DNA from 3 places in the Brevibacillus sp. HB2.2 genome. Region 3 is predicted to be linked to each of the others. Evidence: predicted binding sites of a transcription regulator. Region 3 holds the regulator's gene; each other region holds the start of a gene.
What was found. The regulator CtsR, encoded in region 3, represses protease genes until heat stress. The targets are predictions, from matches to a motif close to ATGGTCAATAAAGGTCAAACA.
Positions count from the first base shown of each region.

Region 1: clpP (ATP-dependent Clp endopeptidase proteolytic subunit ClpP) is a predicted target of CtsR. The motif match lies at 4,074-4,094, and genes of this name have one in related genera.
Region 2: HP401_RS26055 (ATP-dependent Clp protease ATP-binding subunit) is a predicted target of CtsR. The motif match lies at 3,887-3,907, and genes of this name have one in related genera.

Region 1 is NZ_JABSUV010000011.1:130,122-137,546, reverse strand. Features, by position in the region: gene HP401_RS10535 (MFS transporter) at 1-439, opposite strand, end outside; gene rph (ribonuclease PH) at 654-1,415, shown strand; gene HP401_RS10525 (XTP/dITP diphosphatase) at 1,408-2,001, shown strand; gene HP401_RS10520 (metallophosphoesterase family protein) at 2,032-2,571, shown strand; gene tig (trigger factor) at 2,696-3,988, shown strand; gene clpP (ATP-dependent Clp endopeptidase proteolytic subunit ClpP) at 4,120-4,701, shown strand; gene clpX (ATP-dependent protease ATP-binding subunit ClpX) at 4,722-5,987, shown strand; gene lonB (ATP-dependent protease LonB) at 6,185-7,425, shown strand, end outside.
Region 2 is NZ_JABSUV010000050.1:17,927-25,351, forward strand. Features, by position in the region: gene HP401_RS26045 (aminotransferase-like domain-containing protein) at 1-704, shown strand, start outside; gene HP401_RS26050 (YqaA family protein) at 1,027-1,653, shown strand; gene HP401_RS26055 (ATP-dependent Clp protease ATP-binding subunit) at 1,708-3,846, opposite strand; gene HP401_RS26060 (MFS transporter) at 3,965-5,104, opposite strand; gene HP401_RS26065 (TetR/AcrR family transcriptional regulator) at 5,169-5,765, opposite strand; gene HP401_RS26070 (cupin domain-containing protein) at 5,918-6,280, opposite strand; gene rbsK (ribokinase) at 6,290-7,192, opposite strand; gene nfi (deoxyribonuclease V) at 7,360-7,425, shown strand, end outside.
Region 3 is NZ_JABSUV010000035.1:55,344-62,768, forward strand. Features, by position in the region: gene radA (DNA repair protein RadA) at 1-1,097, opposite strand, end outside; gene HP401_RS33160 (ATP-dependent Clp protease ATP-binding subunit) at 1,204-3,654, opposite strand; gene mcsB (protein-arginine kinase McsB) at 3,715-4,788, opposite strand; gene mcsA (protein-arginine kinase activator protein McsA) at 4,808-5,326, opposite strand; gene HP401_RS33175 (CtsR family transcriptional regulator) at 5,343-5,807, opposite strand; gene HP401_RS33180 (HAD hydrolase-like protein) at 5,996-6,682, opposite strand; gene HP401_RS33185 (MGDG synthase family glycosyltransferase) at 6,712-7,425, opposite strand, start outside.

The sequences.
Region 1 (7,425 bases), on a different contig from region 3:
CATAGATACTTTGATCAAGTGCATTCGCAGTCGCCAATTCCTCAGGGTCAACGATTTTAGGCAGCAGGGACATTCGTGCAGGATTGTAAAGGGAAGAAAAGGCAACTAACGAAAAAGTACCTGCATAGACCATCCATACATCTGATTTTTCAGATACGAACAAAAACGAAAGAGCAACGAAGCCGCGGACGAGATCACAGGCAACCATCACTTTTTTTCGATCAAAACGGTCTGCCATCAGACCGCCCAGTGGACCAAAAATCAAGTGAGGCAGCGTGCGTAGTGCGAGGGTTATGCCGACCGCGATAGCTGTTCCCGTTATTTCGAGCAGCAGTGCGAGTACAGCAACGCTGTTAAACCAATCTCCGATTCCGCTTAAGAAATTGGCGGTTAAAAGGCGCCGCAGATTCGGCTTTTTCAAAAGAAACAAGAAGCTCATGAGCAGATTCACCTTCCATCAAATTAATTGAATATCTAATTAGATGATATTTTAAATAGTCGAGTGACGGCAAGAAATTTTTTATGAGGAAGGAAGTGACAAGAATATTTGCAATTCACGTAAATAGGGAAGAGGCGTTTGTGCAGTGGCAGATCGTTTCCCGCCTCTGGTATAATGAGCGGAGTGTAACAAAGCGATTTAGGAGGAACTTGGAATGAGAGTGGATGGCCGTGCCCATGACCAATTGCGCCCAGTAACCATTACGCGCAATTACATTAAACACGCAGAAGGATCTTGCCTGATTGAAGTCGGAGACACAAAGGTGATTTGTACGGCGACTTTGGAAGACCGGGTACCGCCTTTTATGCGTGGTGGCGGGAAGGGCTGGATCACAGCCGAGTATTCCATGCTTCCCCGAGCAACAGCGACCCGCAACGCGCGTGAGTCGTCGAAAGGAAAAGTCGGTGGACGAACAATGGAGATTCAGCGTCTGATCGGACGCGCTCTGCGCTCCGTTGTGAACCTTGAAGCAATGGGTGAACGCACCATTTGGCTGGATTGCGATGTCATTCAGGCAGATGGAGGTACACGGACAGCTTCGATTACCGGAGCGTTTGTGGCAATGGTAGACGCAATGCAAAAGCTGGTGGATAGTGGCACCTGGAAACAGCTTCCGTTAAACGATTTCCTGGCAGCAACCTCAGTAGGGGTAGTCGGCGAGCAAGCCGTGCTCGATCTCAACTACAAAGAGGATTCTACAGCAATTGTCGACATGAATGTCGTCATGACGGGAAAAGGAAAATTTGTCGAGCTGCAAGGAACAGGGGAGGATGCTCCGTTTTCGCCTGAACAGCTACAAGAAATGATTGCCCTTGCAAAAGTCGGCATTGACAACTTGATCAACAGTCAAAAAGAGGCGCTCGCTGATGTTACGCTCTCTTTTGCACAATCGGTAGCGGAGGAAAGTCATGCCTAATCGAAAAAAAGTCGTTCTCGCAACACGGAACCAAGGAAAAGTGAAAGAATTCAACAGGCTGTTCGCAGATGCAGGCTGGGAAGGAATTAGCCTCGCTGAATTTGATGGTGTGCCTGAGGTAGTAGAAGACAAGGACACCTTCGAAGGAAATGCGCTGAAAAAAGCAATCGAAATCTCTACATACTTGAATATGCCAGCCTTGGGTGACGATTCCGGTTTGGAAGTAGATGCGCTGGAAGGACGCCCAGGTGTTTACTCCGCACGCTTCGCTGGGGAAGATGCAACAGACGAGCAGAATTGGCGTAAATTGTTGAAAGAGCTGGAAGAGGTATCGACAGAGGAACGCACAGCTCGCTTCCGTTGTACGTTGGCGTTGGTGATTCCGGGCGAAGAGCCAATTATTGCCACAGGGGCTTGTGAAGGCGTGATCGCGCGTGAACCAAAAGGGACAAATGGCTTTGGTTACGATCCGGTATTCTACGTCCCATCGATGGACAAAATGATGGCCGAACTCATGCCAGAAGAAAAGAACCAGATTAGCCACCGCGCTCGTGCCATGCAGCAACTGCTTGCAATCCTCAAGTAGACAAGAGAGAAAACAGGAGAGTGAAGCGTGATGGGAATACTCATCATGAGCGATAGCCACGGCTTGGTTCGGGAAGTAAGCCAGGTCGTCAACCGACATCATGTCGAAAAAATTCTGCATTGTGGCGATTTTTGTGTCGATCATAAGCGCGAGCCGTTTTCCAACATGACGCTTGTCCGAGGCAATTGCGATTCGACACAAGAGGTGCCGACTGAGCAAGAGACCAAATGGCGCGACCTTCACATCCTGCAAACGCACGGGCATCTTTTTGGAGTGAAAGGCTCTCTTCTGCGCCTTCATTACCGTGCAGAAGAGGTCGGGGCAAATGTAGTCGTATTCGGTCACTCCCATGTACCTGTCTGTGGAGTAGAAAGAGACATTTTGTTTCTAAATCCAGGTAGCCTGCAAATGCCACGAGGTTTTCACGTACCGACATACGCTCTTTTAGAAGAGACAGGAACGAGTCCGACAGAAACTTACATATCCGTGGCGTTTTATGATCATGCTGGCAACCTGGTTCCACAATTGGGAGGGAACTATTCTGTTCGTCGACCAATGAGGTCTTCTTGAAAACTAAAAGATTTGTGCTATACTAGAATGGTTATAATGGCTAGAATATTATCATCCGAGCCTGCGAAGATACCATGGCGCGGCTGGCGATGTTCTGTTATTCGATTTAGGAGGGGAAGTTTACGTGGCAGCAAATTGGGAAAAGGTAGAGAATAACCAGGGAGTCCTGACGATTGAAGTAGATGCTACGCAAGTAGACGCAGCATTGGATCAAGCGTTTAAAAAAGTGGTTCAAAAAGTTCAAGTTCCAGGATTCCGTAAAGGAAAAGTACCACGCAAAATGTTCGAATCCCGTTTTGGTGTAGAATCTTTGTACCAAGACGCTCTTGACATTCTGCTTCCAACTGCATACGGACAAGCTGTTCGTGAAGCTGGTATCGAGCCAGTAGATCGTCCAGAAGTAGACGTAACGCAAATGGAACAAGGGAAAAACCTGATCTTCAAAGCGACTGTAACTGTGAAGCCTGAAGTGAAGCTGGGCGACTACAAAGGTCTGTCCATCGAAGAAAAAGACTTCTCTGTAACAGAAGAGAGCGTTGACGCTGAACTGAAGCGCATGCAAGAGCGTCATGCTGAGCTCGTAGCAGTAGAAGAGGGTGCCGCACAAACAGGCGATATCGCTGTAATCGATTTCGAAGGCTTCCAAGACGGAGTAGCTTTTGAAGGCGGTAAAGCAGAAGATTATTCTCTGGAACTGGGTTCCGGTACTTTCATCGCAGGGTTCGAAGAGCAACTGGCTGGTTTGAACATCGGCGAAGAAAAAGAAATTACCGTAACTTTCCCTGAAGAGTACCACTCTCCTAACCTCGCTGGTAAAGAAGCGGTATTCAAAGTAAAGCTGAACAGCCTGAAGCGCAAAAACATGCCTGTTTTGGATGATGAGTTTGCCAAAGACGTGAGCGAGTTCGACACGCTGGAAGAGCTGAAAGCAGACACCAAGAAAAAACTCGAAGAAAAAACAGCGCAAGAAAAAGATCAATATGTTCGTGAGCAACTCGTTCTGAAGGCAGCTGAAAACGCTGAGATCGATTTGCCAGCAGTAATGGTTGAGCATGAATTGGATCAAATGGTTAATGAATTTGGTCAACGTCTGCAATACCAAGGCATGACGCTGGAACTGTACTACCAGTTCTCCGGCATGGATGAGAGCCAATTGCGTGATCAATTGCGTGCAGACGCAACATCCCGCGTTCGCACTTCCTTGACTTTGGAAGCAATCGGCAAAGCAGAAAACATCGAAGCAACAGAAGAAGACGTAAACGCAGAGCTGGATAAACTGGCTGGCGTATACGGCCGCCCAGCAGATGAGCTGCGCAAAATCTTCTCCGCACAAGATGGCATGGTTGCGCTGTACCGCGATGTGCAAACTCGCAAAACAGTAGATTTGCTGGTTGCAGAAAGCAAAGTAACAGCATAAGCTTAGAAGAACGCATGATTGGTCAGTGGGCAGGCTAACCCTGACGCTGGCTGTCAAGACCACAAGGCACGAGTGTATCGTGCCTTGTTTTTCCACCATTGACTTTTTTCGGCAAAGGAGGAAAATACATAATGTTAATCCCTATGGTCATCGAGCAAACAAGCAGGGGAGAGCGCTCCTACGATATTTACTCGCGCCTCCTGAAAGACCGGATTATTCTCTTGGGCACCGAGATTGATGATGAAATCGCCAATCTGGTTGTCGCTCAGCTGCTATTCTTGCAGGCAGAAGATCCGGACAAAGACATATCGCTATACATAAACTCTCCAGGTGGTTCTGTTACAGCAGGAATGGCCATCTATGACACCATGCAGTACATCAAACCGGATGTGTCCACGATTTGTGTGGGCATGGCTGCCAGTATGGGTGCTTTCCTGTTGGCTGCTGGTGCAAAAGGCAAGCGCTTCGCTCTGCCAAACGCCGAGGTGATGATTCACCAACCGCTCGGCGGCGTACGTGGGCAAGCAGAAGACATCCGCATTCATGCGGAATGGATTATGAAGACGAAGCGCCAGCTGAATGAGATTTTGTCTGAGCGGACAGGTCAGCCTTATGAACGTGTAGAGCAAGATACAGACCGCGACAATTTCATGAGTGCAGAAGAAGCAAAGGCCTACGGATTGATTGACTCTATTATTGAACGCAAAAACTGACCCGTTGTGAGGTGAAGCGCATGTTTAAGTTTAACGACGACAAAGGCCAACTGAAGTGTTCCTTCTGCGGCAAGTCCCAGGAACAGGTGCGCAAGCTGGTAGCTGGTCCTGGTGTTTACATTTGTGACGAATGTATCGAACTGTGCAATGAAATTGTACAGGAAGAACTGGGCACTGAAGAAGAAATCGATATGAAAGAAATTCCAAAGCCAGTGGAAATTCGCAAAATCTTGGACGACTATGTCATCGGTCAAGATATGGCGAAGAAATCCTTGTCTGTAGCGGTGTACAACCACTACAAACGGATTAATTCCGGGGCGAAGATCGAGGATGTGGAGCTGCAAAAATCCAACATCATGCTGATCGGTCCGACTGGTAGCGGAAAAACGTTGCTCGCGCAGACATTGGCGCGCATTCTGAATGTACCTTTCGCGATTGCGGACGCAACTTCTCTGACAGAAGCAGGTTATGTGGGCGAAGACGTTGAAAACATCTTGCTCAAGCTCATTCAAGCTGCTGACTATGATGTGGAGAAGGCTGAAAAAGGAATCATTTACATCGACGAGATTGATAAGGTAGCCCGCAAATCGGAAAACCCATCCATCACGCGTGATGTATCTGGTGAAGGCGTTCAGCAAGCGCTCTTGAAAATTTTGGAGGGTACCGTTGCGAGTGTTCCACCACAAGGCGGACGCAAGCATCCTCACCAAGAGTTCATCCAAATCGACACGTCGAACATTTTGTTCATCTGTGGCGGTGCATTTGATGGCGTCGAGCAGATTATCAAGCGTCGTTTGGGTAAAAAAGTCATCGGTTTCGGTGCAGACTTCGGCGATGGCGTAAAAGGCGATCTGAAAGCCGGAGAATACCTGAAATACATTTTGCCGGAAGACCTGCTGAAATTTGGTCTGATTCCGGAGTTCGTTGGTCGTTTGCCAGTGCTGGCTACTTTGGAGCCGCTGGATGAGGAGACGCTCGTGCGTATCCTGACAGAGCCGAAAAATTCTTTGGTGAAACAGTACCAAAAACTGCTGAGTCTCGACGGTGTTGAGCTGGAGTTCGATAACGGTGCGCTGCTGCAAATCGCGAAAGAAGCGATTAAGCGCAACACTGGTGCTCGCGGACTGCGTGCGATTATCGAACAAATCATGCTCGATATGATGTATGAGCTTCCTTCCAGAGAAGACGTCAACAAGTGTGTCATTACCGAAGAAACGGTACGCGACAAAGTGAAGCCGCAACTGTTGACCAAAGAAGGACAGGAATTGCACGAAGAAACAGCCTAAGCATTGTCTACAAAAACCATCTCGTTATCAGCGAGGTGGTTTTTTTGTTGGTGGTTTACGTCTACGCTTGCGGGGCAATACTACTTGATATCGTTCAAGAGAAGCTTTACATATGCACAATACGGTCATGAACGTGCTCCTCTCTCTTGGGAGGACAAAAGCTGACCGCAAGCGAAGACGCATGGGAGGGACTGCATATGGACTATACGACATTGGTCATTGCTGTCATTGAAGTGGTTGTTGGTATCGTGATCGGCACCTACTTTTGGAACTTGCTGCGAGCGCAGAGAAACACGAAAACCTCAACCGAAAAGGAATCGCGCAAGGATCTTGATTCCATTCGGAAAATGAGAATGGTTGCGTTGACAGAACCTCTATCAGAGAGAACAAGACCGGCGACTTTGGAAGAAATTGTAGGACAAGAAGATGGGCTTCGTGCGTTGCGTGCCGCTTTGTGCGGTCCCAACCCGCAGCATGTCATTATTTATGGACCACCAGGTGTAGGCAAGACCGCAGCGGCTAGGGTCGTACTGGAAGAAGCGAAGAAAAATCAGCTATCGCCGTTTTCTTCTGATGCCAAGTTTATTGAAATCGATGCGACGATTGCGCGCTTTGATGAGCGCGGGATTGCTGATCCGTTAATTGGCTCCGTACATGATCCGATTTATCAAGGGGCAGGCTCGCTTGGGCAGGCAGGGATTCCGCAGCCAAAGCCAGGCGCTGTGACGAAAGCGCACGGTGGCATGCTTTTTCTTGATGAAATCGGGGAACTTCATCCTATTCAGATGAATAAGTTACTGAAGGTTCTCGAAGACCGTAAAGTCATGCTGGAGAGTGCTTACTACAGCGAGGAAAACAACCAAATTCCTTCGCATATTCATGACGTTTTCAAATACGGTTTGCCCGCCGACTTTCGTCTGGTTGGAGCGACGACGAGGCTGCCAGAAGAACTGCCTGCTGCGCTTCGTTCCCGTTGCCTGGAAATCTTTTTCCGTCCATTAAAGGCTGGGGAAATTGGGTGTATCGTGCGTACAGCCGTGCCTAAAATGAATATGAATATAGAAGATAGCGCAGTTTCAGTGATCGAGCGCTACGCGACCAATGGACGTGAAGCGATCAATACCTTGCAAATCGCCGCGGGAATTGCCTTGACGGAAGAGCGCCAAGACATCCAGGCTGCCGATGTGGAATGGGTAATGCACAGCAGTCAAAAATCGCCACGCCCCGAAAAACAGGTGCATGATACACCGCAGGTCGGTTTGGTCAACGGTCTTGCTGTGTACGGTCCGAACATGGGCAGTGTGATGGAGCTTGAAGTGACGGCATCACCCGCAGCTGTTCCTGGTCAAGGTCGAATGGCGATGACAGGAATGGCAGAGGAAGAGGAAATGGGCAGCCGTAGCCGGACGATTCGCCGAAAGTCGATGGCAAAAGGCTC
Region 2 (7,425 bases), on a different contig from region 3:
AGTTTTTCTATACGATGCCTCGCTATCATAGCCCGCTCGGGACGTCATACAGCCGAAAGGATAAGCAGCGCATTGTGGAGCTTGCCCAGCAGTACGACGTCTATCTCGTGGAAGACGATTACATGGCAGACCTTGAGCATGACAGCAAAGCGGATCCGCTTTTTGCCTATGACCGTTTTTCTCGCACGATCTATGTAAAAAGCTATTCCAAGATTATTTTTCCCGGGCTCCGTCTGGGTGTAGCTGTTATACCTGACGCGCTAAAGGATTCCTTCAACCAACACAAACGACTCATGGATATCGACAGCTCCATGCTATCTCAAGCTGCGCTGGAAATTTACCTAAAAAGCGGAATGTTCGAGCGACACAAGCAAAAGATACGCAGTTCCTATCACCGGCGATCCAACCTGCTGATGGCGTCCTTGAACCAGTTTACGGTGAATGAAGAGCATCTGTTCACCTTTCAGCCCCTTGCGTATCCGGGGATTCATACGCATATTGTGTTGAACCATTCTATTCCGGTCCCTGCTGTTATCAGCCAGCTCAAAAAACGCTCGATCCTTGTGGATGCTACTGACAAAAATTACTTGATGGGCTTTCCGCAAGAAAATATGTTAAAGCTGAATGTGTCCTATGCCAAGGAAACAGTGATTGAGCAAGGGATTAACGTGTTGATGGATGTGCTACGCCGCATGCACCGTTAACCTATCCGCCTTAAGTCTTAGATAAAATCCGGCGGGGGTGCGTTTTTGGACAACAATGAAACCTCGATAATGGAACTATTGAGTAACCAGAAAACGATCTACATCGTATTATCAGATACAAGGAACATGGTTTACCCGGAAGATTCTCTGGTATAAATTGTTTCAAGATGCAGGGATTGGGGTATTTCATTGTATAATAAGTAAATCCATTTCAAAAAAATTCGTTCCATAGTCGGCCAGTTTGAAGTAGAATCGCATCTATACACATACTTAATTGAGTTGATGACTGGCAGTTAACGATAGAATGACAAAGGAGAAATAGATGCTTCAGAACATTTTAGATTTCTTAATGGAATACGGCTATTTAGGAATGTTCATCCATTCTTTTGCAGACGCAGTCATCTTTCCCGTTCCTGCCTTCTTTCTTCAAGTGCCACTCAGCCTCGTTGACCCTTCGCAGGCATTGTGGATTGCTACGGTAGGCTACATCGCTTGTCTCATAGGGACTCCCGTCGGTTATTTTATCGGTAAAGTACTAGGCAAATCCGTTCTGTACAAACTCCTCAAGAAGGAATGGATTGACTCTGCCACAGAGATGTTTCAAAAGAAGGGCGAAGTCGCGATCTTCATCGGTTCGTTTACACCGATTCCGTTTAAAGTATTTACAATCATGTCGGGTTGCTTGAAATTCCCGTTGTGGAAATTAATCGGGTATGCCGCAATTGGACGGGCAGTCAAATTTTACGCAGTTGGACTCTTGTTCTATTTTTACGGTAAAATGGCGGAAAATATGGTCCATAACGTTTCTCTCTATATCTTTCTCACCGTGGTGCCGCTCATCTTGATCGGATTATGGGTGAAGAAAATCGTCACCAAGCGCCGTCAGCTGAAAATGGAAAGTACTAGCAGCATCAGCAATGGCATCAAGGAGAAACTCATGAATAAATAAGGAATATCTTAAAAAGAAAAGAAACCCCAATCGGGGTTTCTTTTTTTACAACTGTTATCCTTTTTTCACTCGAATTACATCATCCTCGACATCAATGACCATTGCTGTCACATTGTCTTCTTCCATCACCAGATCCGCAATGCCATCCTCAACATATTGCTGAATCACGCGGCGCAATGGACGTGCCCCGAAGGAAGGGTTGTAGCCCAGCTCAGCCAGCTTTACTTTTGCGGCATCAGTCACGCTGATCTCCATTCCTTGCTCAGACAGATTGCCCATGACATCTTGCAGCAGCAGATCGACGATTTTGACCAAATCCTGTTTTTCCAGATGAGCAAAGGAAATGATTGAGTCGAAGCGGTTCAGGAACTCCGGCTTGAAGTACGCTCCCAGAGAATCCAGCACGGTGGCAGGCTCGGGCGCTTGTGCTCCAAAGCCAACGGAGATTTTACGCTCGATCACACCGGCATTGCTCGTCGCAATGATGACCGTCTCCTTAAAATTCACCGTACGGCCCTGACTATCTGTCAGACGGCCATCCTCCAGAATTTGCAGGAACATGTGCATCACGTCCGGATGTGCTTTTTCGATCTCATCCAGCAGGATAATGCTGTACGGATTGCGGCGTACGCGCTCAGTCAGCTGACCTGCTTCCTCATGACCGACGTAGCCAGGAGGAGAACCGATCAATTTGGATACCGAGTGCTTCTCCATGTACTCGCTCATATCGAGGCGGATCATGGAATCACGGGTACCAAACAGCTCTTCTGCCAGCGCTTTGGACAGCTCTGTTTTCCCTACGCCAGTCGGACCGACGAACAGGAAGGAAGCAATCGGTCTGTTTTTCGGTTTCAGACCTGCCCGACTGCGTCGAATCGCCTTCGCTACTTGTGTGACCGCCTCGGACTGGCCAATGACTTTTGCTTCCAAATGAGCTGCCAGGTTTTTCATTTTCATCTGCTCATCACTTTGCAGCTTGGTAACTGGAATCCCGGTCTTTTGCTCGATCAAGGCTTGGATGTCTGTGACGTCAACCTTGACGCGTTGTTCCTTGCCCTCGATTTGATCCAGCTTCTCTAAAATGCCCGCTTCCTCGTCTCGCAGACGGGCAGCACGTTCGTAAGCTTCTTGCTCCGTCGCTTCCTTTTTCTCCTGATTGATTTGCGCCAGACGCTCATGTAACTCTGACGTATCCACCACGGAGGATCTCAGGTTCAAACGCGAGCCTACTTCATCCATGAGATCAATCGCCTTGTCGGGCAAGAATCGATCCTGGATGTAACGATGGGAGTATTCCACGGAGGCACGGATGACATCATCCGAGTAAGCGACTTGGTGGAATGCTTCGTATTTCGGGCGCAATCCTTTTAAAATCTCGATGGCTTGTTCTACGGTTGGTTCCTTGACCATGACCGGCTGCAGGCGACGCTCCAGAGCAGCGTCTTTTTCAATCACGCGATACTCTTTTAACGTAGTTGCCCCAATCAGCTGCAACTCACCGCGAGCAAGAGCTGGCTTCAGAATGTTCCCTGCATCCATGGAACCTTCCGCAGAGCCTGCGCCCACCAAGAGATGAATTTCATCCACAAACAGGATGACGTTTTTGCGTTTTTGCAGCTCGGCAATCACTTGCTTCATTTTTTCCTCGAACTGTCCGCGAATTCCCGTTCCTGCAACCAGAGAGGCGACATCTAAAATGTACACCTGCTTGTTTTTCAGTTTGGTCGGTACTTGCCCTTCCGTAATGCGCAGAGCGAGGCCCTCCGCAATCGCCGTCTTCCCGACCCCTGGCTCCCCGATCAGAACCGGATTGTTTTTGTTGCGACGGTTCAAAATCTCGATGACACGCTCAATTTCTTGTTCGCGTCCAATCACAGGGTCAATTAGTCCGGTACGTGCCGCATCGTTTAGATTACGGCCCAGGTCATCGAGGATGCCCCCACCGCGTTCTGGCGCTTGTCGCTGCGGTTGACCGGAAGCTTTGCCCGGATTCATCTGGCCTTGAGCAAAGCCTTGCAGGAACTCATCCAGTCCAGAGAAGGAGGAGAAAGGACTAAAGCCCATACCCACTCCCATTTTGTTGGTCAGCTTTGTTTTGCAATCCTGGCACAGATCGTATTTTTGTTGCTGATTTTGTACACGTATATGAACTGTCACAGTTGCTTCTCGTTGTTTACAGATTTCACAATGCATATTCAATCCCCCCAAAAGCGTTGTTTTGGAATTCAGAAGACCTTTGACCTTTTCTGACCTTCGTTGACTTTATTATAGTTTGACCTTTTTTGACTTTCAAGAGGGATTGTATGGTTTTTTACACTTTGCTCTTTTGCAAGTAAGGAACGATTGAAAGTAACCCGATAACGGTAAAACAAGCACCTACCCACAATGGTGAAACAAGTCCATAGCCACTGCTGATCCCGATCCCGCCTAAGAAAGAACCAATGGCAACACCCAATGTAATAAAAGAAGTATGCACCGTGTTTACCATCGTCCCACTGCCTGCTGTATTCATGACGCGCGCAATCATGGCCGGATTCATCGCTACACCCGTCAACCCAATCAGAACAATGGACAGCACCGCGATCCATTTATTTTCGGCACCTACCGCAAACAGAACCAATGCCCCTAGGAGGATGCTTAATCCCGTTACAAGGATTCGCATGGTAAAACGATCAGCAAGTCTGCCAATCACGATATTTCCGATCACGGTCGCGATACCGTAAAGGGCAAGCAAATACGGGATGCTCGCATCCGAAAATGCCGTTACTTCCGTAAGAATCGGAGTAAAATAACTAAACGCTGCGAAGGTACCGCCAATGATCAGCATACTCGTTGCATACGCGGCCCAAAGGTGTGGATTTTGAAAACTGGCAAGCTCATCCTTTGCGTTCATCCGATCTTTTTGTGTGGAGGAAGGGAGCAACCATTGAATCAAAATCCCTGATAGCAATACGACGATAGCAACAGCCCAAAAGCTCATTCTCCAGCCGAAATATTGTGCAATCACGGTTGTCAGCGGGAGTCCTACGACAGTAGCAATCATTAAGCCTGCCAAAACAATCGAAGCGGCCTTTCCCCGTGAATGAGGGGGAACCAAGCCAGCTGAAATACTGACAGAGATGCCAAACGCAGCGGATGAGGCAATACCCGTTAGGATACGCGCAAGCATCATTGACTCATAATTCCAAGCCATTGCTCCTAACGTTTGACCAATAAAGAAGACGGCAATCAATGATAGCAACGCTTGTTTTCGGCGAATGTGCAGGAGCGTTGCTGTTAGTAGCGGGCCCCCTATCACCATTGCACCCGCATACGCCGTAATGAAATATCCGATGGATGAAATCGATACGCCGAAATCATCGGCAAGCTCATTCATCATCCCTGCCACCATAAATTCAGAAGTCGTCATTGCAAAAATCGCTACCGCTAACAAATAAATCATCGACGGCATAAAGAAACCCTCCCTGCTTATTATTGTAACAATCGGTACAAAAATCACTCAAAAAAAGAGCGCATTACGCGCCGAAGATAGATTCCATGGTCCCCTTCATAATTTGTTCAGCCAATGTCCGATTCTGTGTGGAAGTATTCAATACACGAAAGCCGTAGTAACTGCTTAAAAATAGGCTTGCCAAATCCACCGCAGATCGTTTTTGAGAGATTTCACCCGTTCGCAAGCCTTCCTCCATCACTTTCTCCATGGTATCCTTCAGAAGTTCAACATGTCTGGAGACGATTTCTTCAATCTTGGGATCGTCTTTTGCCCGTTCCAATCCCGCATTGATCAGCAAACATCCCTTTGGATTCGTTGATTGAAAGTCTTCCACGAATGCCCACGCTAAAAAATTTTGCAACCGTTCTTTCACAGAATCCGGCCCTTCCAATAATGCCCGCTGTTCACGAATCCCGGTATCGTGATAGTGTTCCACCACTGCAAGATACAGGTCCTGTTTGCTGCCAAACGTATTGTACAAGCTGCCTTTCCCCAGTCCAGTATCACTGCATAAATCATGCGTAGAACAACCATTGTAGCCTTTTGACCAAAATGTTTTCATGGCCACATCTACGATGGACGTGTAATCAAAATCACGTGGTCTGCCGCGTTTGCTCACCGGAATCCTCCTTTCGTTTCCAACTGTTATGGAAAATCTTATACATTATGTACCGTTTGGTCAACAAATAAAATGGCTGCAACTGTACAAAACCATGCCTATAGAAAAAGCCCATTTTGAAAATCATCTTTCAAAATAGGCTCGATCATTGATTATATCGTCTCTAAATCTGTTACTGTTTTTTCGTTTACTTGATCACCAGTATTCAGCGTCGTCTTTGGTTCAAGCAATAATACATGAACCTCTTCCTCTGCAACTGGCATATGCTCTACACCTTTTGGAACAATGAGAAATTCCCCTTCGTTTAACCAAACATCTTTATCGCGAAACTTAATAAGGAGTTTCCCTTTCACTACCAAAAACATCTCATCCTCATTTTCATGCTGATGCCAGACAAACTCTCCTTTCAATTTCACCAGCTTTACATAGGAGTCATTGATTTCGCCTGCAATCTTGGGATTCCAATACTCATGGAATAACGTAAACTTTTCAGCTACATTGACCTTTTCCATTATTCTCCCCCATTAAAAAGAAAATGCTTGTACTTCATCGAAAGTAGGCAGGGATGGTTGAGCACCGTTCCTAGTAACGACAATCGCTGCTACTTTGCTAGCGAAAGTGGCCGCTTCGGTTTCGGTCATTCCTTGTGTGATCCCAACCGCAAAAGCTGCTGTAAAGGAATCGCCTGCCGCAGTTGTATCCACTGGCTCTACGCGGAACGCCGGGATATGGGTCGCTTCATCAGCGGTTATCAAGAGAGCACCCTTTTCTCCCAACGTCACGATGACGCGCTTTGGTCCACCAGACAAAAGCTTTTTGGCTGCGGCATGCACTTCGTCTATCGTGGATACAGGCATTCCTGTGAGAATGGAAAGCTCTGTTTCATTCGGGGTTAGGGTATGTACATGGGTTAATAGCTCACTGGATAGCTCGCGTGCAGGTGCCGGATTTAAAATGACCAGCTTGCCGAGTCGAGCTGCCTCTTTGACTGTATATTCCACGACAGGCATCGGGATTTCCAGTTGCAGCAATACGACGTCACTGTCCTTTAAAATAGACAGATTTTCAGCAATATGCTCGGTGCTGACGAGCGCATTCGCTCCTGGAACAAGCACGATGTTGTTCTCCCCATCATCACTTACATTGATAAAAGCCATGCCTGTTGTACCTGAGCATTTGATCCCCTCTATGTGAACGCAGGCATCCGTTAACCCTCCCAGCATGACCCGGCCGTTCTCATCTTCTCCTACCATTCCAATCATGGAGACATGCGCACCCAGGCGAGACGCTGCTACTGCCTGATTCGCTCCCTTTCCACCCGGGATCAGCTCGAAGTGATGGCTTGCGATCGTTTCTCCTGCTTTGGGCAAATGTTGTACATGGGTTACGAGATCCATATTGATGCTTCCTACTACTGCGATTTTCACGACGGGCCCTCCTCGTTCCATCTCGAACATGATCATTCTGTCGGTTACAAAATAGTGCTTTTCATCCGAGAAGTCAACGTATTTTCTCGGAATTGTTCCTAAGACTTGGAGCATAGCACATCCATTGGATATAATGAACAAATCTTCTATCATCCGGAGGTAACCAGATGGAGCCGATTATCCAGCATCCTTGGAACATGAATGAGCAAGAGGCAATCAACTTACAGCGACAG
Region 3 (7,425 bases):
GCTGGCTCATCCAATCTGACCCCACCTGCTACGTTTACATAAGCATCCTGATTTTGTAGCATCATGCCCATGCGCTTTTCCAACACCGCCATGATCATCGCCACACGCTGATGATCGACCCCTGTTGCCGTTCTCCGTGGGGTTACAAAGCTGGTCGGGGCAACGAGAGCTTGCAGCTCAACCAAAACAGGACGTGTGCCCTCCATACTGGCTACGACTGTGGAACCCGCAACACCAAATGGACGCTCTGCCAAAAATATCTCGGATGGATTCGCCACTTCCTCCAGACCGCGATCCTTCATCTCGAAAATACCGATTTCGTTTGTCGAACCAAAACGGTTTTTGACGGCGCGCAAAATTCGAAACGTATTGTGACGCTCCCCTTCAAAATAGAGAACAGCATCCACCATGTGCTCAAGCATACGCGGACCGGCGATGGAGCCTTCCTTGGTTACGTGACCGACGATGAAGGTACCAATCCCTTTCCCTTTTGCAATCCGCATCAATTGGGCTGTTGCCTCCCGCACTTGTGCGACACTCCCCGCAGCTGATTGGATCGTCGGGTGAAACACGGTCTGGATCGAGTCAATAATCAGAACATCCGGGTCTACTTGATTAATATGCTGTTCGATCAAATCCAAATCATTTTCTGCCAATACAAACATCGGCGGCGTTTGCAAATGGAGTCGATCCGCGCGAATTTTGATTTGTTTTGCCGACTCCTCTCCAGATACATAGAGAACCTTCGCCCCTTGATGAGCCAAGGCAAAAGAAGTCTGCAAAAGCAATGTAGATTTCCCGATTCCAGGGTCTCCCCCAACCAAAATGAGTGAACCCGGAACAAGTCCTCCACCAAGAACACGATTCAATTCTCCGATCGTCGTATCCATGCGTGGGTCTTCTTCACTGGCTACCTGGGTCAGTGGAATAGCAGATTGACGCTGGCCGCCACTCATCCCTTCGTGACGATGTGCAGTTTTTACCGTCACTTCCTCTACCAGGGTGTTCCAACTGCTGCATCCCGGGCATTTCCCCATCCATTTTGGCGATTCATAGCCACATTCTTGACACGCGTATTTCGTTTTATACTTTGACATAATCGCACCCTCACTTGGATTTCTTTCTCTACTTTTATCATAATAACGCACCCAAAAAAAGAATACCTCCCGAATCAGGAGGCATTCTATTACGTTTCAACCCAGCTTATGATTTCGTTTTTTCAAGGCGCTTGACTACCAGCTTGCCTTCTTCCGCTTCGATATTGACGGTATCGCCTTTACTGATCGTACCCTTGAGCAATTCCTCGGACAAATTATCCTCGATGTGGCGCTGGATAGCTCGACGCAGAGGACGTGCACCATAGGCCGGATCAAAGCCTTCTTTTGCCAATACCTTCTTGGCTTCTTCGGTCAATTGGAAATCAATGTCCTGCTCTTTCAAACGTTTACGCAGCTCTTCTGTCATGAGAGATACGATTTGCTCGATGTGCTCCTGCTCCAAGGAGTGGAACACGATGACTTCATCGATACGGTTCAAGAACTCAGGACGGAAGCTCTTCTTCAGCTCATCCATGACTTTGTCCTTCATATCCTGATACTTTCTTTCCGAATCGTTGGTCGTAAAGCCGAGCGTTGTATTTTTCTTGATCATGCTGGCACCGACGTTGGAAGTCATGATGACAACCGTATTGCGGAAGTCGACGGTACGTCCCTTGGAGTCTGTCAGACGACCATCATCCAGAACTTGTAGCAGGATGTTGAATACGTCTGGGTGAGCCTTCTCGATTTCGTCCAGCAAAATGACGGAGTAAGGCTTACGGCGCACTTTTTCAGTCAGCTGACCGCCTTCGTCAAAGCCTACGTAGCCAGGAGGGGCACCTACCAGACGAGCGGTGGAATGCTTCTCCATGTACTCGGACATATCCACGCGGATCATGGCATCCTCGTCACCGAAAAGCGTCTCTGCCACGGCACGAGCCAATTCAGTTTTACCCACACCGGTAGGCCCCAGGAAGATAAACGAGCCGATTGGGCGTTTTGGGTCTTTCAAACCAGCACGGGCACGGCGGATCGCACGCGAAATGGATTTGACTGCTTCATCTTGACCAATGACGCGATCGTGCAAAATCTCTTCCATCTTCAGCAAGCGCTCTGTTTCTTCTTCCTTCAGCTTTAACACAGGAATACCCGTCCAGCTCGCCACTACTTGTGCGATGTCTTCTGGTGTAACCTCCATGTTCAGCTGGCCTTGACGTTCTTTCCAGTCTTTTTTCGTTTTATCCAGTTCTTCACGCAGTTTTTGCTCCTGATCGCGAAGTGCTGCTGCTTCCTCGAACTCTTGTGATTGTACAGCAGCGTCTTTTTCCTTGCGCACCTCTTCCAGACGTCCCTCCAGCTCTTTGAGGTTTGGCGGAACGGTAAAGGATTGCAAGCGGACTTTGGATGCCGCCTCGTCGACCAAGTCGATGGCCTTGTCAGGCAGGAAGCGTTCCGTAATATAGCGGTCAGACAGCTTTACTGCCTGCTCGATTGCTTCATCGGTAATTTTGACACGGTGGTGGGCTTCATAACGATCACGAAGGCCATGCAGGATACGAATGGCATCCTCCGCTGTCGGTTCATCAACCTGAATCGGTTGGAAACGACGCTCCAGTGCCGCGTCTTTTTCGATGTACTTGCGATATTCATCCAGCGTCGTAGCACCTACGCACTGTAGCTCACCACGTGCCAGGGCAGGCTTCAGAATGTTAGAGGCGTCAATTGCCCCTTCTGCTCCACCAGCACCAATCAGGGTGTGCAGCTCATCAATAAACAGGATGATGTTTCCTGCTTGGCGAATTTCGTCCATGATTTTTTTCAGACGATCTTCGAACTCACCGCGATACTTAGTTCCCGCAACAACGGTTCCCATATCCAGTGTCATGACGCGCTTATCACGAAGGGTCTCCGGAATTTCGTTGTTCACGATTTTTTGGGCAAGACCTTCTGCGATAGCTGTTTTCCCGACACCAGGCTCCCCAATTAAAACAGGGTTGTTCTTGGTGCGTCTGCTAAGTACTTGGATCACACGCTCGATTTCTTTTTGGCGACCGATGACCGGGTCCAGACCGCCGTCACGAGCGATTGCAGTCAGATCCCTTGCCAAGCCGTCCAACGTCGGCGTATTCGCCGCTGGATTCCCTCCAGACGGTTGATGAGATGCCATCATTTCCGAGCTGCCGAGCAGCTGGAGCACCTGTTGACGTGCCTTGTTCAGGCTAACGCCCAAATTGTTCATGATTCTCGCAGCAATGCCTTCTCCTTCACGGATCAAGCCAAGCAGAATATGTTCAGTCCCCACATAGGTATGACCCAGCTTGCGGGCTTCGTCCATCGACAGTTCAATGACCTTTTTGGCGCGAGGTGTATAGTTTGGTGTGTAATTACTACCGGACTGCTCTGTTCCTCGCCCGATTAACGACTCCACTTCGCTCTGGATTTTATCGAGGCCAAGCCCAAGTGATTGCAGTGCCTTCGCCGCAATCCCTTCGCCTTCTCGAATGAGTCCCAGCAGCACATGCTCTGTCCCAATATCTTTGTGTCCGAGACGAACCGCCTCTTCCAGGGCAAGCGCCAGTACTTTTTGTGCGCGTTCTGTAAAACGTCCAAACATCATATCGTACACCTCCGTATAACCGTGTTTTTTCTCTATATGGTTAACAATTGCGTGATACCATTACTCTTGTGGTTCCACTACGCGCAGACGTTCGCGGATCAGCCTTGCCCTTCTTTCGTCGCGTTGGTCCGGAGTGAGCTTTTGTCCAGCGTGGTGTTGTAAAAATCCTGGCTGTGTTGTGACTAACAGTTCGTTTAGGACCAGTGGAGATACATTAGGAATGATGCCTAGATCGATCCCCAGACGTACATCTGACAGGCGTTGAGCCGCTTCCTTGGACTCTACCGTGCGGGCATACATCAAGATACCATACGACCGAAAAATCCGATCCTCCAAAGAAACCCGGGTATGCTCCAGCAAGTAAGTGCGTGCCACACGCTCTTGCTCAATAATCTGTCTGGCCACACCGTAGAGATTGGAAAGGATATCCGACTCAGACATCCCCAGTGTGACCTGATTGGATAACTGAAAAAGATTCCCTAGAGCTTCGCTGCCCTCTCCGTAAATTCCTCTAACGACCAGACCAACTTGATTAATCGCCTGTAAAATTCTGCTGATCTGCTGCGTCATCACCAGAGCGGGCAGGTGCAGCATCACGGATGCACGAATTCCCGTACCCACATTGGTTGGGCAGCTTGTAAGATATCCTCGAGTTTCGTCGAACGCGTAGTTCAAGCTTTTCTCAAAAATGTCGTCTATCTTCGTACCTATTTCCCATGCCTCGTTCAAACGAAACCCGGGTAATAGTACCTGTATTCGAATGTGGTCTTCTTCATTAACCATAATGCTGACAGACTCATCTTCCCGAAGCAATACGGCACCTTTACGGGATTCCTCTGCCAGATGAGGGCTAATCAGATGCTTTTCTACGAGCACCCGTTTTTCTAACGGGTTAATTTGATCCATATGGATGACCTGAAGCTGATGACGTTTGCGCATTGCCTCCGAATCGCTTACTTCCGTTACCTTTCTGACGACTTCCTCGGCCTGCGAGTCCGTTGCCAATAACGGAAAGGGGTGCTGGCGCAGGTTACGGGCGATACGCAGCCGTGTACTAATGACAATGTCGGAATCAGGACCTTCTCCTTTCATCCAATTGCTCCACGGGTTTTGCATAAACTGCTTTTGGGACATAACCAGCTAACCTCCCTTGCTACGATTGGGCCATTTTTTGTTCCAATGCTCGAATTCGATCACGCATTTCTGCTGCCTTCTCGAACTCTTCACTGGCGACATGACTTTGCAGCGCTTGCTTTAGTTGCTCCAGCTCTTTACGGATCTTCAGTTTGCCACCGGTACGCTCTGGTACTTTTCCACTATGCTGTGTGTTTCCATGAATCCGGCGGAAAAGTGGGTCCAGTCGATCCCCCAAAAAGGTGTAGCAATCACTACAGCCAAATCGGCCGCTTTTACTAAATTGAGCATATGTGAGTCCACATGTTTCGCATTGAAGCGGCTTATTCGTTGCCGTTTCGCGTCCATTCTTTTGCATGGGATCAAATTTTAAAAGTCCTGACAGGAGATTGTTGATGCTGAAGTTGTGAAAGCCGGTAAAGACATCCCCTTTTTCATGAGCACATTGCTCGCAAATATGGTATTCGGTTTTTTCGCCATTGACGATTTTCGTCAAATGAAGTGTCGCCGGTCGTTTTCCGCATTCCTCACAGTTCATAACATCATACCTCCTTTTACTTCAACAAGATTGCTGCGATCATCTGCTTTAAAATATTTGCCCGCAAACGATCCCGCAATTCAGCTTCCAGAGTCAAAACGTTTCGCGAGGTAGCGATTTTCATCAAGGTGGCTTCTCTAATGTTGACTAACTCTTCCTCCAGTAGTCTTTCTACGATCGCATTTCCCACACTCTGACTGATGCTCTCACCAATCAGTTCTTCTGTTAGCAATTCCTGCAAGCGTGCTTTGCTGACAATCTGCACCTTGCGTATGCGAATATACCCGCCGCCCCCGCGCTTACTCTCTACGAGGTATCCTTTTTGAACGGTAAAGCGCGTATTGATGACGTAATTGATCTGAGACGGCACACATTGAAAATGGTCGGCAAGCTCACTACGCTGAATCTCGATCGATCCATTGGGACTGTTAGTAAGGATGCTTTTCAAGTGATGTTCAATGATGTCCGAGATGTTTCGCAAGTCATCGCCTCCTATTCCTCTGTGTATGTTCTTATGAGGTTACCTATTGACTTTGACTATCTTTGACGTTAATTATAATGGGTTTAGTGCGTGCCCGCAAGTGTCCCTTACACATTCTAGTGTGGGCAAAAGAGGATCGCTTGAAACTTGGACATGATCAACAAAAAAACCACTCCCTGAGGAATGGTTTATGCTTGTTCTTGCTTATTGGTGTCGATTGCTGGCAAATGATTCAGTAGCTGAGAGAAGCTGGTGATAATAACATCTGCCCCATCAAGCTCGCCTGGTTTCGCAAAACCAAAGTCGCATCCAATGGTAAATAAACCGTTTGTCTTGCCTGCTTCCACGTCGGAGTGACGATCTCCTACCATGATGGCCTGCCCAATTTTGTAATCAGACAACAATTTTGCAACCAGGTCATTTTTGGAATGCGTGCGGAAACGACCAGCCGAGTACAGGTCTGTCATCAGCGGCTTTAACTCGTATGCCTGACAAATGGCATCGATGTACTCTTCCTGCCCATTGCTTGCTACAAATAAAGCAAATCCTTTTTCATGCAGCTTTTCTAAGGTTGATTTTACATCCGGATATAGCTCGGTCACTCGTTCTTTGAGTAACTGGATTTCGTTGTCTAGCAAGAAAGCATCTGCTGACCGAATGGCTTCTTCACTCGCACCCGGCAGTAATTTGTCCCAGATCTGCTCGATCGTCATTCCCAGTACATTGATCAGTTCACGTTCGTCAGGGGTTTCCCCTTGCCATAGCCCTTTTTGACGAAGCTGGTCAAACGTTCGAATAAAAGCGGGGGTCGACAGCTTTTCTGTTTGCAGTAACGTGCCATCCATATCAAATAATATCGCGAATGGTACAGTCATGGGTTCCTCCATTTTGTCTGGCTAGGCAGCTATTCTACTTTTCCTGGCAACATATTCATATCATCCATGATAAACTCAGTAATTCGTTGTGCAGCATCTGGCTTCGAGATTTTTTGTCCCATTCTACGCATATATTCCACCTTGGACGGGCTATGCAATAGTTCATCGATAAAGTAAATCAACTGCTCGGATAGATTCGCGTGTACCGCACACCCATTATTGAGCAAAAAGTGGCTATTCCTCTCTTCCTGTCCAGGCAGAGGGTTGTAAACAATCATGGGTACCCGTTTACTCATTACTTCAGCTGATGTAAGTCCGCCTGATTTGGTGACAATTAAATCAGCCGTTTCCAAGTATTCGTGGAAGTTATTGATGAATTTTAGCGGAATGACTTCATGCCGATACGTACGATTTGTCACCTTATTGTATAGCTTGTCGTTTGTCCCTGTTAACACAAAGGTTTTCAGGGGAATGTTAATCTCTTCTAGCCCATCTAATACCTTTTCCATCGAGCCGAGACCCAATCCGCCCCCCGAAAGAATAATGCTCTTTTGTTCAGGAGCGAGACCAAGCTTTTGCCGAATCAATTCGGGTTCCAATGGCAAACTGAATTTCTTCATGATAGGAATGCCCATCGGAATGAATTTTTGATGATCCTGTCGATAAACGTCTAGCAGGTAATACAGTTGTTCATGACCGATGAAGTAATAATTGATATGGTGATTAATCCATGAAGGATGGAT